3 regions of the Phyllobacterium sp. 01N428 genome follow, and region 3 is predicted to be linked to each of the others. Evidence: riboswitches for the same ligand, from Rfam matches in the RefSeq annotation. Region 3 holds a riboswitch; each other region holds the start of a gene.
The links. Region 3 has a riboswitch for thiamine pyrophosphate ahead of thiB (thiamine ABC transporter substrate binding subunit). Riboswitches for the same ligand answer to the same signal wherever they lie in the genome.

Region 1 (4,807 bases), on a different contig from region 3:
TCGCATCCGCGCGCACATTGCCGCGGAAACCGATCCGGAACTCGATGATATCGTTGCGATTTCCGGCGCCGGTGCAATGCGCGAGGCGACGCCGCCGACATTCCGCGCCTTTGCAGACTGGCACTTCGACCGGTCTTGAGCTTGCGCCGCAAGAGCGTAAGCTTTCAGGCCTCGGACCCGCCCAGAATGTAACCGTCACAAGCTTTGGCTTGAATGGGCGGGACCATCCACTAATTTCTGCGCATTCACGCGGGGAGAACGCAAATGGCTGGTCGGAGCTACGAAGTCTACGACGTCTTTACTGACAAGGTACTGGCGGGAAATCCCTTGGCTATCGTCCACGATACCGATGGGCTCGACAGTGAGGCAATGCAGAAGATTGCGCGGGAGTTCAACCTTTCCGAAACGGTGTTCGTGCTTGCGGCAAAAAATCCGGCACATACGGCCTGGGCGCGTATCTTCACACCGGACTATGAGATGCCGTTTGCCGGTCATCCGACCGTGGGCACGGCGATTTCGCTGGCGCAACGACGCTTTGGCGCCGTCGAGGAGGATCAGGACGCACTGATCATTCTTGAGGAGCAGGTTGGCCCGGTGCGCTGCGGCGTCCGCCTTACCGCAAGGGGTGCCTTTGCGGAGTTCGACCTGCCGAAGCTTCCCGTGCAGATACCCTACAATTACGACAGGATCGCAATTGCCAACGCGCTGCGGCTCGAACCGCGGGAGATCGGCTTCGAAAACCATGTGCCGAGCATCTGGGACGCGGGCGTGCCATTCATGATGGTCCCGGTCCACGGTCTCGAATCGGCTGGCCGCATCCGTATCAACCAGACGGCGATGAAGGATGTTGCACCGACCATCGGACATCGCCAGTTGCCGGTCTACTGCTATTGCCGCGAAACTATCCTGCACGACAACCATTTCCATTCGCGCATGTTCGTCACCGACGACGGCACCTACGAGGATCCTGCGACAGGCTCGGCGACGGCGGCCTTTGCCGGCGCCATCCACGCCTTCGACAGGCCGCTCGACGGAGTGCTGCGGCTCTCGATCGAACAGGGCTACGAGATGGGCAGGCCATCGCGGCTGCAACTGGAGCTGGATATTGCCGAGGAGAAGCTCCTTAGCGCGCGTATTGGCGGTTCGGCGGTCAAGATCGCGGAAGGCCGTCTTTTTGCTTGATATGCTGCATTGCGCTATTCGTGTGCGCGGCCGTCATAAAGTTTTCAAGAAGGGCTGGACAGGCAGGAAATGCCCCGTTATAGAGCCCTCACTTTCGGTCGTCACAGCGGCTGACGGGCACATAGCTCAGTTGGTAGAGCAGCTGACTCTTAATCAGCGGGTCGTAGGTTCGATCCCTACTGTGCCCACCATTCTTTCGAAAAAAGGGCCGCATGGCCCTTTTTTCATGCACGCGAGGCAGGCTCCACCTGCCGGCAAACGCTAGAGGAGACTTCCCATGAGCATCCGTCGTATTGAAGTTGGTCCACGCATGAGCCAGGCCGTTATCCATGGCAACACGGTATATCTCGCCGGGCAGGTGGGTGGCCCGGGCAAGAGTGTTACCGAGCAGACCAAGGATGTGCTTGCGGCCGTCGATCGCCTGCTCAAGGAAGCCGGCACCGACAAGTCGAAGCTGCTCCAGGCAATTATCTGGCTCGACGACATGAAGGACTTCAGCGAGATGAACGCCGTGTGGGATAGCTGGGTCGATCCGGCCAATACGCCCGCGCGCGCAACCGGCGAAGCCAAGCTCGCAACGCCCGAATACAAGGTCGAGATCATCATCACCGCCGCTCTCTGATTCGGTTTGGCGCGCTTCAATGCTCGCCATTATTGAAGCGGCTGCGACTATCCTGCCTTAAAAGGCGGTTTCTTTGCAGCAAAGCCCGAGTAAATTGCTCGGGCAGGCTGGATTTTTGGTGCGGAAATGCATAAAGTCCGCGCTTCTCCGGATTGCCACAGGGGCAATTCTTCAAACGCTTGTCTGATTGTAGCCAATTGCTATTGCGCAAGACGAGGCAAGCATGGGTAAGGAAAACGATTGCAAGTACTCGTTCGAGACAACAATGTTGAACAGGCCCTCCGGGTCCTGAAGAAAAAGATGCAGCGGGAGGGTCTCTTCCGCGAAATGAAGGCGCGCCAGGCATTCGAAAAGCCGTCCGAGCGCCGTGTCCGTGAAAAAGCTGAAGCCGTCAGCCGCGCCCGCAAGGCAGCGCGCAAGCAGGCACAGCGCGAAGGTCTCCTGCCGGGGCCGAAGAAGAAGGAACGCCCGCCGCGTCCGAATGGCAATGCCGGTGGCGATTTCAACCGATAGTCGGTGACCGGCCCGTCCGGTCATTTTTACAGCGAGAAAACCCGCACGGCCTTGCCGGGGCGGGTTTCGTTTTTCCTGGCCCTGTATGGTCGGCCGGGATCATCGCTTGGGCGGTTTCCAGAAAGTGCCTCCTTGCGCGGCCCAACGGCCTGCCTATTCATGCAGGCATTCAGTCATGCATCATGGAGACAAGCATATGGCACTCAAGCTCAATATTATCATTGCCAGCACACGCCCCGGTCGTGGCGGCCCGGCAGTCGCAAAGTGGTTTCATGAATTTGCCGGCCAGGATGCCCGGTTTGAAACCACGCTGATCGACCTTGCCGAGATCAATCTGCCTCTCCTTGATGAACCGCATCATCCCCGCATGCAGAAGTATGAAAAGGCTCATACCAAGCGTTGGAGCAACCTCGTCGATGCGGCAGACGCAACCGTTTTCGTTACCCCGGAATATGATTATTTTGCTCCCCCATCGCTCATCAACGCTTTGATTTACCTGTCCAAGGAGTGGAATTACAAACCGGCCGGATTTGTCAGCTATGGCGGCGTATCCGGCGGCTTGCGCTCGGTCGAGTCGGTAAAAGGGCTGGTTGCGGGCTTGCGCATGATGCCGATTCCCGATGGCGTTGCAGTGCATTCGTATCAGCAGTTCATCGATGATGAAGGCGTCTTCCAGCCCACCGAATCGATGACGGGCAGCGCGGCGACAATGCTGGCGGAACTTGCCAAGTGGGCAGAGGCCCTGAAGCCGCTGCGCGCCTGAACTGACGTATTGACCCGCTTGACAACGGCGTTGCGGGCGGGTCTCTTAGAGATATTCACCAGGGGGGTCCCGACAAGGGGCTGAGATACTGCTGGCCATCGGCAAGCGCAGTGACCCGTTGAACCTGATCCAGTTCATACTGGCGTAGGGACGGTGCAAAAGTCTGCGCGGGCCAGGGATCTCCTGTTGTAGTTCGCACAAGCCTTTCATCCTTCCGGCACAGAACTGGGTTTCGCGCCTGCATGGCCATCACGCCATGCGGGCAATTTGAACTTGCGGGCGTTTTTGGAGCGTTCGCGGAGCAAAGGAACCTGATGATGACCGCAATTACTCCAATCGTTTCGACCGGCGCGCTCCCTGCATCGACCAAGGTCTACAAGCCCGGGCGCATATATGCGGATTTGCGCGTACCGATGCGCGAAATTGCCGTGCATCCAACGGCGGGCGAGCCCAACGTCACCGTCTATGATGCGTCCGGCCCCTATAGCGATCCGCTCGTGACGATCGATATTGCGCAGGGCCTGCCACGCATGCGGGAGGCCTGGCTTGAGGCGAGGGGCGACACGATTGTTTATGACGGCCGCCACGTTCTCCCCGCCGATAATGGCTTTGCGACCGGCGAACGCCTGACGCCGGCTTTCTCCGGCCTCAGCAGGCCAAGCAGGTCCAGGGATGGGCGTGCGGTTACCCAACTCGCCTATGCGCGGGCAGGCATCGTTACGCCGGAGATGGAGTTTGTCGCCATTCGCGAAAACCTTGGCCGCGAGGCGGCCAAGAGCGCGTTGGTGCGCGACGGCGAATCCTTCGGAGCGGCGATACCGGACTATGTGACGCCCGAATTCGTGCGCGACGAGATCGCGCGGGGCAGGGCGATCATCCCGGCCAATATCAACCACCCCGAACTCGAGCCGATGATCATCGGCCGCAATTTCCTCGTCAAGATCAATGCCAATATCGGCAATTCCGCTGTCACCTCTTCGATGGCCGAGGAGGTCGAGAAAATGGTCTGGGCGACGCGCTGGGGCGCGGATACGGTCATGGACCTTTCGACCGGGCGCAATATTCACAATATTCGCGAGTGGATCATCCGCAACGCGCCAGTGCCGATCGGCACGGTTCCGCTCTATCAGGCGCTGGAAAAGGTGGGCGGTATCGCCGAGGATCTGAGCTGGGAGATTTTTCGCGACACGCTGATCGAACAGGCGGAACAGGGCGTCGACTATTTCACCATCCATGCCGGGGTGCGGCTTCATTACATCCCGCTCACCGTCAACCGGGTGACCGGCATTGTCTCGCGCGGCGGTTCGATCATGGCGAAGTGGTGCCTGCATCACCACAGGGAAAGCTTCCTTTACGAGCATTTCGCGGAAATCTGCGATATTTGCCGCGCCTATGATGTCTCCTTCTCCCTGGGCGACGGGCTGCGGCCTGGGTCGATCGCCGATGCCAACGATGCGGCGCAATTTGCCGAACTCGAGACGCTTGGCGAACTTACCCGGATCGCCTGGGCCAAGGATTGCCAGGTGATGATCGAAGGGCCCGGCCACGTGCCGATGCACAAGATCAAGGAGAACATGGACAAGCAGCTCACGGATTGCGGCGAGGCTCCATTCTATACGCTAGGACCGCTGACGACAGATATCGCACCCGGCTACGATCACATCACCTCGGGCATCGGCGCGGCAATGATCGGCTGGTTCGGCACAGCAATGCTCTGCTATGTCACA
Region 2 (4,807 bases), on a different contig from region 3:
TCGCATTGGCACGTTCCACCATCTTTCGTGTTGGCGAATTCTTGTCGCGATACTGGATGATCGTGGCGCCGCCTCGCGCCGCAGCGAGCGCCAGAGCACCAAGGTCTTGCCCGCCGCCGATGGCGTCGACATCAACAATGGCATTCAGCCGGAAATCTACTTTTGGCATGATCTTCTCTTTCATTAGAGCGAAGGAGGTTGGGAGAGTTCGACGGCGAGATCGCCGACGGCGGGGATCGATTTGATAAGCCCTGCTTCGTGCAGGAAGACACCGAGGCGTTCGTAGCGGCTGCGATCGAGAGCCGCCGGCCGTTTGGCGAAGCGTGGAAGCGTGTCCGTCCACGCTTGCCTGTTCAGCGGATTGTCGAGATCCGGATAGGCCTTGATGAAAATCTGCCAGCTCTCGTCCGGGTGATTGGTCAGATAGATCGCCCCCTTTTCGACAGCGCCAAGAAAGCGGGGCAGGCGATTGTCGGTGACGAGATCCCGGTTTGTGACGAAGATGAGTTCGTCATAGACCGGCACGCCGTGCTCCTCGGGAAAGAAGGCGCGGCCGCTATGACCCTCCTGTGTCATCTGGGTCAGTTCGAAGTTGCGGTAGGCTCCGACAGTCGCATCGACCTGTCCCGCGATCAGCGAGGCCGAGAGGGCGAAATTGACGTTGATCAGTTCTACATCCTTGATGGACATGCCTTCGGACTTGAGCATTGCGCCGAGCATCGCGTCCTCAAACCCGGCGACCGAGAAGCCGACTTTCTTGCCCTTCAAATCCTTGAGGCTTTTGATCGGACCATCGGCCAGTGTCATCACCGTGTTGAGTGGTGTTTCCACCAGCGTCCCGAAGCGCACCAGCGGCAGGCCGGCGTCATGGTCGAGATAGAGATTGGGCTGGTAGTGAATGGCGATGTCGGCCTGCTTTGCCGCGATAAGGCGTGGCGGCGCGGCCGGGTCTGCTGGCGGCATCAGATTCACATCAAGACCTGCATCGGCGAAGAATCCCTTCTCGCGGGCGATGACAAGAGGGGCGTGGTCCGGATTGACGAACCATTCGAGCAGAACCGTCAACTTGTCGGCGGCTCTGGCAGGTGCGGTTGCGGCGCAGAGCGCAAGGCATATGGTGAGGATCAATGAGCGTATGCGGAACATCGGTTGTCCTTTGTTGCATCGATGAGGGAGAGGTCATGTTTCCGGCGCCCAAGGGGTAAGGCGGCGCGTCAGGGCGTCGACGAGAAAGCGCAGGATCACGGTGAGGGCGGCGAGGATCATCAGTGCCGCGAACATGGTTTCGGTCTGCATGCGGGCATTGGCTTGGAGCATGACAAAACCGAGCCCGCGCGACGAGCCGACCCATTCGCCAATCACGGCGCCGATCGGGGCAAAGACGGCGGCGACGCGCAGGCCCGATCCGAGCGAGGGCAAGGCGCTCGGAACCCGAACGAGAACAAGCGTTGCGAGCGGCGTCGCTTGCGTGAGCGAAGCCGCATCGAGCAGGTCGCGGTTGGTCCGCTGCAGGCCATCGGCAAAGGCCGACGCCACGGGAAAGAAGATGATGAGGCTTGCCATCACCACCTTGGAGGCAAGTCCAAAGCCGAACCACAGAACAAGCAGCGGCGCGATGGCAAACACCGGGAGTGCCTGCAAGACAAGAAGGAGCGGCCAGACGACATGGCGGAAGGCAGGAATGGCGGCGACGAGCAGCGCGATGACAATGCCGGCGAGCGCGCCGAATGCCAGTCCAAGCAGGATCTCGATGAGCGTGATCGATGCGTTGACGCCAAGATATTGCCGCTGTTCGACCAGTGCCGACACCACCGCAATTGGCCCAGGCAGAATGAATCGCGGAGGCTGGAACAGCCAGACCGCCACTTGCCAGCAAGCAGCGACGGCGGCAAGCGCCGCGACCATGCGAATAACGAGGCGCATGGTTGGCAGCTACCGCCGCAGTTCAAATGTCAGGATGTATGGCACGCTCTGGACTCCATTGCTTTTGAAGATCCGGTCATGCGCGAAGGTGAAGCTGAAAAGGCGCGAACTATGCTCAATTCCCGTTCCTACGCCGGCATGACCCGGATCAGGTTCAAGGGTCCAGCTCGACGCTATCTCAGCACTGTACAGTGCCCCCCTCGGAATGAAGCGATGATGGAGCGGCGCGAGATCAAAGTCAATCGCGCCGCGTCAGGTCCTAGTGGGTCAGGCGGACGTTCTCGCCATCGACCGATTTACAGGCGGCCGTGATCTTGTAGTAGAAGTCCTGGTTGGCCCAGCCGCCGCCGTCTTCCCACGCATGGCTATGGGGCGTGTTGTCACAATTCATCAGGTCGTCCAGTGGCGGCTTGGATCCCAATGGCAGTTGGACGCCATCGACGAACAGATGGTTGACCGTGTTCGGGTCGTCGGTTTTTAGCGTGGAATTGTATTTCGAATAGCCCGACTCATTTGTGGCAATGCAGTCGACGTATCGCGATTTTCCGGCGTTCTTGTCCTTGTAGCCGACATCGCAACCGTCATTTTTGATTTCCATCTTTAGGTACAGCTTGGTGTAGTCACCGAGATCGAATGTGATCGGAACATTGATATCCGGGTCTGTTTTACCGCCGCCGTTACCGTTGTAGAGGTTATGGTCGGTCGCGGTGTATTTGATGGTGCCGACAACAACGTCCTTGCCATTGCGCACGACGATGATGGAAACTTTCTTGAACCAGTAGCCCGTAACCTTGTCGATCGTGATCTTGGCCGTCGTCGGCTTCAATGGCGCCAGCGCCGTGGCGTTGACGTTGATCGGCATGTTGTCCTTGTTGAGAACATGCATGAACAGGGTGCTGGTCTGGCCGCCAAGGGTGATGGAAACCTTTTGATTTTCGGTACTGAAGTTCAAATTGATATCTTCGGCGCGCAGGCCGAGATTGGCCTGGAGGAAGGCACGTGCCCTCGCCTCGGCGGCCGCTTTGTTGGACCCGGTGAAAACCGAGGCTGCCGCAAGCGCCGCAGCGTCGGCCGCATTCTGCAGCCGCGAACGGTCATTGCTGGCGCGGCTATAATCCACGGCGAGCCCGGCAAACCCCAGGAGCGGTACAAGCAGCAAACCGAATGTGATCGCGGTTGCGCCGCGGCGGTCTTTTATGAATTGACGTAGATAGTTCATGGCCCCACTCCAGTCGATGAGCGCAACCATCAGTTGTCCGGCGTAAATGACGGCTTATGAAATTCGTTCAGATTTTCACGATCTGCCCTGGAACGGGCGTCGGTGAAGAAATGCGTCTGCAAATGGTAAATGTTTGATGAAGCTGCATTAGGCGTTTTGAACGACAGGGCGGACAAAACCCTGGCTCGCGACAAGGAGGTTGCGCGTGTAGTCCTGCGTTACATGGCGCCGGGCAAGTTCCGACGCGGTGAGCCGTTCGACCTCTGCGCCATGTTGCATTACCATCAGCCGGTCGCACATGTGCGTTACGACTGCGAGATCATGGCTGACCATGACGAATGTCAGCTTGCGGTCGCGGCGGATCTGCTCGAGAAGATTCAGCACCTCCGCCTGCACCGATGCGTCGAGCGCAGAGGTTGGCTCGTCCAGCAACAGGATCGATGGTTCGAGAATCAGGGCGCGGGCGATGGCGACACGCTGGCGCTGGCCGCCCGACAGCTGATGCGAGTAGCGGAAGCGAAAACTGGAACCGAGCCCGACCTCGTCAAGCGCCCGCAAGATGCGCCGCTCGATATCGCCGAACCCATGTACGGCGAGCGGCTCAAGGAGCAATCGGTCCACGGTCTGGCGCGGATGCAGCGAACCATAGGGGTCCTGGAACACCATTTGCACTTCGCGGTAAAAGGCCTTTGTGCGCGATGCGCCGAGCAAATTGCCATTGACCTCGATCGTCCCCGCGGTCACGGGTGCCAGACCCGCCACGGCGCGCAACAACGTCGATTTGCCCGAACCGGATTCGCCGACGAGACCGAAGGACTCGCCGGGCACCACCTCGAGGCTGACGCCGCGCAGCGCGCGAAAGCGATTGAACGTCACTTCGAGATTGTCGATCTTCAGCGCCGGCGTCATGCTGCCCACTCCGGTTTGCGGTCGAGCGTCGGCAGTGGATGCCGGTCGGCACCTATTTCAGGCATGCAGTTCAGCAGTCCCTGCGTATAGGGGTGCTTGGCATTACGCAGGTCCGTCGCGGCAATTTCTTCGACGATGCGGCCAGCATACATGACGATGACCCTGTCGCAGAACGACGAAACCAGCCGCAGATCGTGCGAGATGAAAATGAGGCCCATGCCCCTGTCGCGCACCAGATTGTCGAGAATGCCGAGCACGTCGAGCTGGACCGTAACATCGAGCGCGGAGGTCGGCTCGTCCGCAATCAGCAGTTCCGGTCCGGTGATCAGCATCATCGCGATCATCGCGCGTTGCCCCATGCCGCCCGATACTTCGTGCGGATGGAGATCGTAGACGCGCTCGGGATCGCGTATTTGGACCGCGGCCAGCATATCGAGCGCGCGTCTGCGCGCCTCGCGCTTGCTGACCTTCTCGTGGGTCCGGAGCGTTTCGACGATTTGCCTGCCGATGCTCATGACCGGATTGAGCGAATATTTCGGATCCTGCAGGATCATGGAGATGCGATTGCCGCGCAGCGCCCGCCGTTCCTTGACGGACGTCTCCAGCAGATCGATACCGTCGAAGTTCAGGGTCTTTGCGGTGATGGTTGCATGCGGCGGGGTGAGGCCCATGATGGCGCGGCCGGTCTGCGACTTGCCGGAGCCCGATTCACCGACAATGCCGAGGCGTTCGCGCCCCAGCGTGAAGGACACGCCG
Region 3 (4,807 bases):
GTACGGTCGAGAAAATCGCGATCGTGGCTGACAAGCAGCACGGTGCCCGGAAAGCCTGCGACCAGTTCTTGCAGGAGATCCAGCGTCTCCATGTCGAGATCGTTGGTCGGCTCGTCCAGCACGAGGAGATTTGCGGGCCGGGCAAGAACGCGCGCCAGCATCAGCCGCGCCCGCTCGCCGCCGGAAAGTTCGCGGATCGGCGTGCGCAATTGCTCCGGCTGGAACAGGAAGTCCTTCATATAGGAAGCGACATGGCGTTGCTCGCCATTGACGATGACGTTCTCGCCGCGCCCGTCCGTCAGATAGTCGGATAGCGTCTGTTCGAGATTGAGGCTGTCGCGCCTCTGGTCGAGCACCGCGATTTCAAGATTGGTGCCAAGTTTTAGTGTGCCACTGTCGGATGCGAGCTGGCCGGTGAGCATGGAGAGAAGCGTGGTCTTGCCCGCACCATTCGGCCCAACGAAACCGACGCAATCGCCGCGCTGGATGCGCGTCGAAAAATCATCGACCAGGACATTATCGCCGTAGGCCTTGGACAAATGTTCGGCTTCGATGACGAGCTTGCCCGATTCCCTTGCGTCGCTGGCCTTCAGGACCGCCGTTCCCTGCGCACGCCGGTGATTGCGGAATTCGCTGCGCATGGTCTGCAATTCGCCAAGGCGGCGCATGTTGCGCTTGCGCCGCGCGGTGACGCCATAACGCAGCCAGTGTTCCTCACGCACGATCTGTCGCCCGAGCTTGTGAAGATCGCGTTCCTCTTCTTCAAGGATCTTGTCGCGCCATTCCTCAAAGCCGGCGAAACCCTGTTCGAGCCGTCTCGTAACGCCGCGATCGAGCCAGACCGTCGCACGGCTGACGTTTTCGAGAAAGCGCCGGTCATGCGAAATGACCACGAGGGCCGAGCGCATCTGGCGAAGTTCGCCTTCCAGCCATTCGATCGTCGTCAGATCGAGATGGTTCGTCGGCTCGTCGAGAAGCAGTATATCCGGCTGCGGCGCGAGCACCTTGGCAAGCGCCGCCCTGCGCGCCTCGCCGCCCGAGAGATTGTCTGGCTTTTCTTCGCCGGTAAGCCCCAGATGTTCCAGCAGATAGCCGACGCGGTAGTGGTCGTCGGCGGGTCCGAGCCCAGCTTCCACATAGTCGTGGACATTTGCAAAGCCATCCATGTCCGGCGCCTGCGCGAGATAGCGCACTGTCACGCCCGGATGCTTGAACACCTCGCCATCGGTCGGCGCAATGAAGCCGGCCGCGATTTTTAACAGCGTCGATTTACCCGAACCATTGCGTCCAACCAGGGCAATGCGATCACCCTCGCTGACGGAAAGCGCAGCATCGGTCAGGAGCGGCGTGCCGCCGAATGTCAGCGCAATCTGGTCGAGACGAAGCAGTGGTGGGGCCATGAAGAAATCAAATCCAGCGGTACAGGCAGACCGGGAGTGGCCGGGCGCATGGCCTTTTCGGCGAGAAACGTGCCCCTGTCAAATAAAACAGGCCGGAATTTTCCGGCCTGTCGTAGGACTGTGCGTTGAAAATCAGTATCCGCTGCCGCCATAGGCGCCGCCGCCATTACCTTCGCAAGGCGCGGTATAGATCGAGCCGTCACGCCGCTGGTAGCGGCAGAGGTTCTGCGTCTGGCCTTGCGGCGTCGTTACGGTGCCGATTGCGGCACCGAGCAAGGCACCGCCTGCTGCGCCAACCACCGTGCTCTTTGTGTCATGCCCCAGCGCCTGGCCGGCAATCGCACCCAGGCCACCGCCAATCAGGGCGCCCGTCCCTCCACGTACGTTTTGCTCGCTCGTTGCGCAACCGGCAACAGAGACGGCCAGCAGCGCGGATACCGCAATCGCGGTCAGACGTAACTTCATGACAAATCCTTTCATGTCCAAAACAGATGCGGCGGACCCTGCTGTGCCAATAAGGCAGAAGAAAGTTTTCCACCGCGCTTACCAACAAATTATGGCGGAGCCCCTCCGTCGACATTCTCGGCTCGTGTACCGAGGATCATGGTTGTATGAAGCCGGGGAGGGTCTGCCTACGCCACGCTCACCTACGATCAGTAGCGTCGTTGGGCTACTCCGCCCTGGCCAAAAAAACAGGCCGGGAAAATCCCGGCCTGCTCTTATGCAAGAAATAACCGATTATCGGCACGGGGCCTGATAACGCTGGCCATAACGATTCTCGTATGTGCAATAACGATTGCTATTGTTGTTGGTGGCAGCACCAACCAAAGCACCACCGGCACCGCCGATTGCAGCACCTGCAAGGGCGCCCTTGCCACCGTTGATTGCACCACCAGCCAATGCACCCAATGCCGCACCGCCTACGCCGTAGCCGGCGACGCGCTGATCAGAAGTGGTGCACCCGGCGGCCGAAAACGCCAGGAGTCCGGCGACTGCAATCGTGGACAAACTTTTCAACATGGAAGACCTCTCCCGTTGTTAGAACCAAATTTCAACAGCTTGCGTCCCCAATGCTGTCCTGCAACAATTGCATCTAGCGCTTTGTTTTACAAGCCGGACGCAGGTTGCAAGGCAGCAATCAGGATTGCCTTACCTGAATCGAGCGATACCCGGAGAGTTCCGCGTACCGAATTCGAGACAGTAAGCGATGAACCGAAAGAAAGTTCCATATTTTGCAGCGGCCAGCGAGCGCCTTCGATAAAAAGCCCGTGCAATGGCGAAAATGCAACAATGCTGAAGAGCGTATCTTCGGGGAAATCGAACCTGTAGGAACCTGCGACCAGCGGATGCGCTTCTTCATCACCGCTGGAGAGGATTATCTTGCGGCCCTCGGCCGCATGGGCCGTCGCCATGGTGAGATGCAGGAGCGGTTGATCGGTGCGCGAACCGCCGAACGCCCCGCATAGAACGACTTCCGTTGCGCCGAGCCGATAGGCTTCGTTGAGCGCGAGCTCGCCGTCCGTCATATCCTTGGCAGCCGGGAAAACCGAGCGGGGAACATGCGCATAACGCCGGTCCAATTCGGGCGAGGTCGAATCGAAATCGCCGAGCCAAAGCTCGGGTTCAAGACCGAGGGCTTCGGCATGTGCTATGCCGCCATCGGCCGCAAGGACGCGGGCACCGGCGACGAGGTCCCTGAGGCGATCATTGGCGTGGACGGTTCCGCCGAGAAGAATGACAAACTTGCTCATGACGCGGCCATAGCATGCGGCACCCTCGCCGCATAGCGTCGTTCAGCGTGACATGAAGCTGCCGGGCAAGGGCACGCGTGCGAACGCTAAAACCCTGTAAGCTGCAACAGCGAGATACCGTAGAATATGTAGGCCCCGATTGCCGTGGCGATGGCTATGACCACCAGCATGGCCCCATCCGTGAGTTCGAACATTTCTGCCCCCTTAGTCTTCTTATTGTTCTGAAGGGAAATCTAGCAGATTCGCGGGCGCATGGCTTCACACAAATCCGGGTTAATCAGCGCGGATTAACCGGCCCCCGACATTGCGATCGCAACCACACGCAAGACGGGCAATCGGCTTGCGCCGACCAATGTTTTTCTTTAATCTTTGCAACGCTCTAACGGGGTGCCTGCCAGAAATGACAGGCTGAGAGGCACAAGGTGAAACACCTGCCAACCCGCGGAACCTGATCCGGTTTGTACCGGCGGAGGGATTAGACGCGGCATCACAGCCGGCGCACCAATCCTTTTGAACACCAAGCTAAGGAGGCGCCGATGCGGCCGCTAACGACATTATTGAAATTTGCACTCATGATCGGTGCGCTGGCACTCGCTTTCCCGGCGGGTGCTAACGCCGAAGGCAAGCTCACCGTCTATACCTATGAAAGCTTCACCGCAGAGTGGGGCCCCGGCCCCAAGGTTAAGGAGGCTTTCGAAAAACAGTGCGGTTGCACCGTCGACTTCGTTGCCGTGACCGACGGCGTTGCCCTTCTTAACCGGTTGAAGCTCGAAGGCGCCGCAACGAAGGCGGACATTGTTCTCGGTCTTGATACGAATCTCACCTATGAAGCGGCAGCGACCGGCCTCTTCGCGCCGCACGGCATCGATACGAAGGCAGTAGCAATTCCGGGTGGCTACAAGGACGATATTTTCGTACCCTTCGACTATGGCTACTTTGCCGTGATTTATGACACGGAAAAGCTGACGACCCCTCCAGCGAGCCTCAAGGACCTCGTCGAAGGCGATCCGAAACAGAAGATCGTCATCGAGGACCCGCGTACTTCGACGCCGGGCCTGGGACTGCTCCTGTGGGTAAAATCGGTCTATGGCGACAAGGCGGGGGAAGCTTGGGCCAAGCTCAAGAACCGCGTCTTGACCGTTACGCCCGGTTGGTCGGAAGCATACGGCCTCTTCACCAAGGGTGAAGCCCCGCTTGTCCTCTCCTATACGACATCTCCTGCCTATCATGAGATCGCCGAGAAGACCGAGCGCTACAGGGCCGCGTCGTTCGCCGAAGGCCACTATCTGCAGGTTGAAGTCGCGGGCCAGACCACGACGGGTGCGAAGAACCCGCTGGCCAAGGAATTTCTTGCCTTCATGACCTCGCCCGCCTTCCAGGACGCCATCCCGGAAAACAACTGGATGTTCCCGGCGGCAAAAACCAGCACGCCGCTGAACCCGGCCTTCGACAGGCTGGTCAAGCCCGCAACGACCCTGATGTTCTCGCCTGAGGAAGTGGCCAAGAACCGCAAGGCCTGGATCGACGAGTGGCTGGCGTCGATGAGCCTGTAACGCATTGACGCCCAACACCACCCTCAAACCTTGGGCTGGGGCAATCGCCCTGGCCTTTCTCGCCCTCCTTGCGGGCGGAGCCTTGCTCGGTCTCCTGAGCGAG

Region 1: linked by a shared signal. The riboswitch ahead of thiC (phosphomethylpyrimidine synthase ThiC) and the one ahead of thiB (thiamine ABC transporter substrate binding subunit) in region 3 are both predicted to bind thiamine pyrophosphate.
Region 2: linked by a shared signal. The riboswitch ahead of AC1DNI_RS02845 (ABC transporter permease) and the one ahead of thiB (thiamine ABC transporter substrate binding subunit) in region 3 are both predicted to bind thiamine pyrophosphate.

Annotation. Positions count from the first base shown of each region.
Region 1 covers NZ_JBFTRH010000002.1:178,216-183,022, reverse strand. The annotation lists gene AC1DNI_RS08935 (NUDIX hydrolase) at 1-139, shown strand, start outside; gene AC1DNI_RS08930 (PhzF family phenazine biosynthesis protein) at 265-1,182, shown strand; tRNA gene AC1DNI_RS08925 (tRNA-Lys) at 1,298-1,373, shown strand; gene AC1DNI_RS08920 (RidA family protein) at 1,460-1,804, shown strand; gene rpsU (30S ribosomal protein S21) at 2,045-2,317, shown strand; gene AC1DNI_RS08910 (NADPH-dependent FMN reductase) at 2,514-3,080, shown strand; TPP riboswitch at 3,131-3,249, shown strand; gene thiC (phosphomethylpyrimidine synthase ThiC) at 3,398-4,807, shown strand, end outside.
Region 2 covers NZ_JBFTRH010000001.1:603,131-607,937, reverse strand. The annotation lists gene thiE (thiamine phosphate synthase) at 1-169, opposite strand, end outside; gene AC1DNI_RS02850 (ABC transporter substrate-binding protein) at 184-1,146, opposite strand; gene AC1DNI_RS02845 (ABC transporter permease) at 1,180-1,923, opposite strand; TPP riboswitch at 2,032-2,134, opposite strand; gene AC1DNI_RS02840 (TadE/TadG family type IV pilus assembly protein) at 2,183-3,142, opposite strand; gene AC1DNI_RS02835 (ABC transporter ATP-binding protein) at 3,290-4,051, opposite strand; gene AC1DNI_RS02830 (ABC transporter ATP-binding protein) at 4,048-4,807, opposite strand, start outside.
Region 3 covers NZ_JBFTRH010000006.1:74,823-79,629, reverse strand. The annotation lists gene AC1DNI_RS15525 (ABC-F family ATP-binding cassette domain-containing protein) at 1-1,400, opposite strand, end outside; gene AC1DNI_RS15520 (glycine zipper 2TM domain-containing protein) at 1,533-1,865, opposite strand; gene AC1DNI_RS15515 (hypothetical protein) at 2,139-2,420, opposite strand; gene AC1DNI_RS15510 (thiamine diphosphokinase) at 2,507-3,151, opposite strand; TPP riboswitch at 3,525-3,643, shown strand; gene thiB (thiamine ABC transporter substrate binding subunit) at 3,688-4,704, shown strand; gene thiP (thiamine/thiamine pyrophosphate ABC transporter permease) at 4,709-4,807, shown strand, end outside.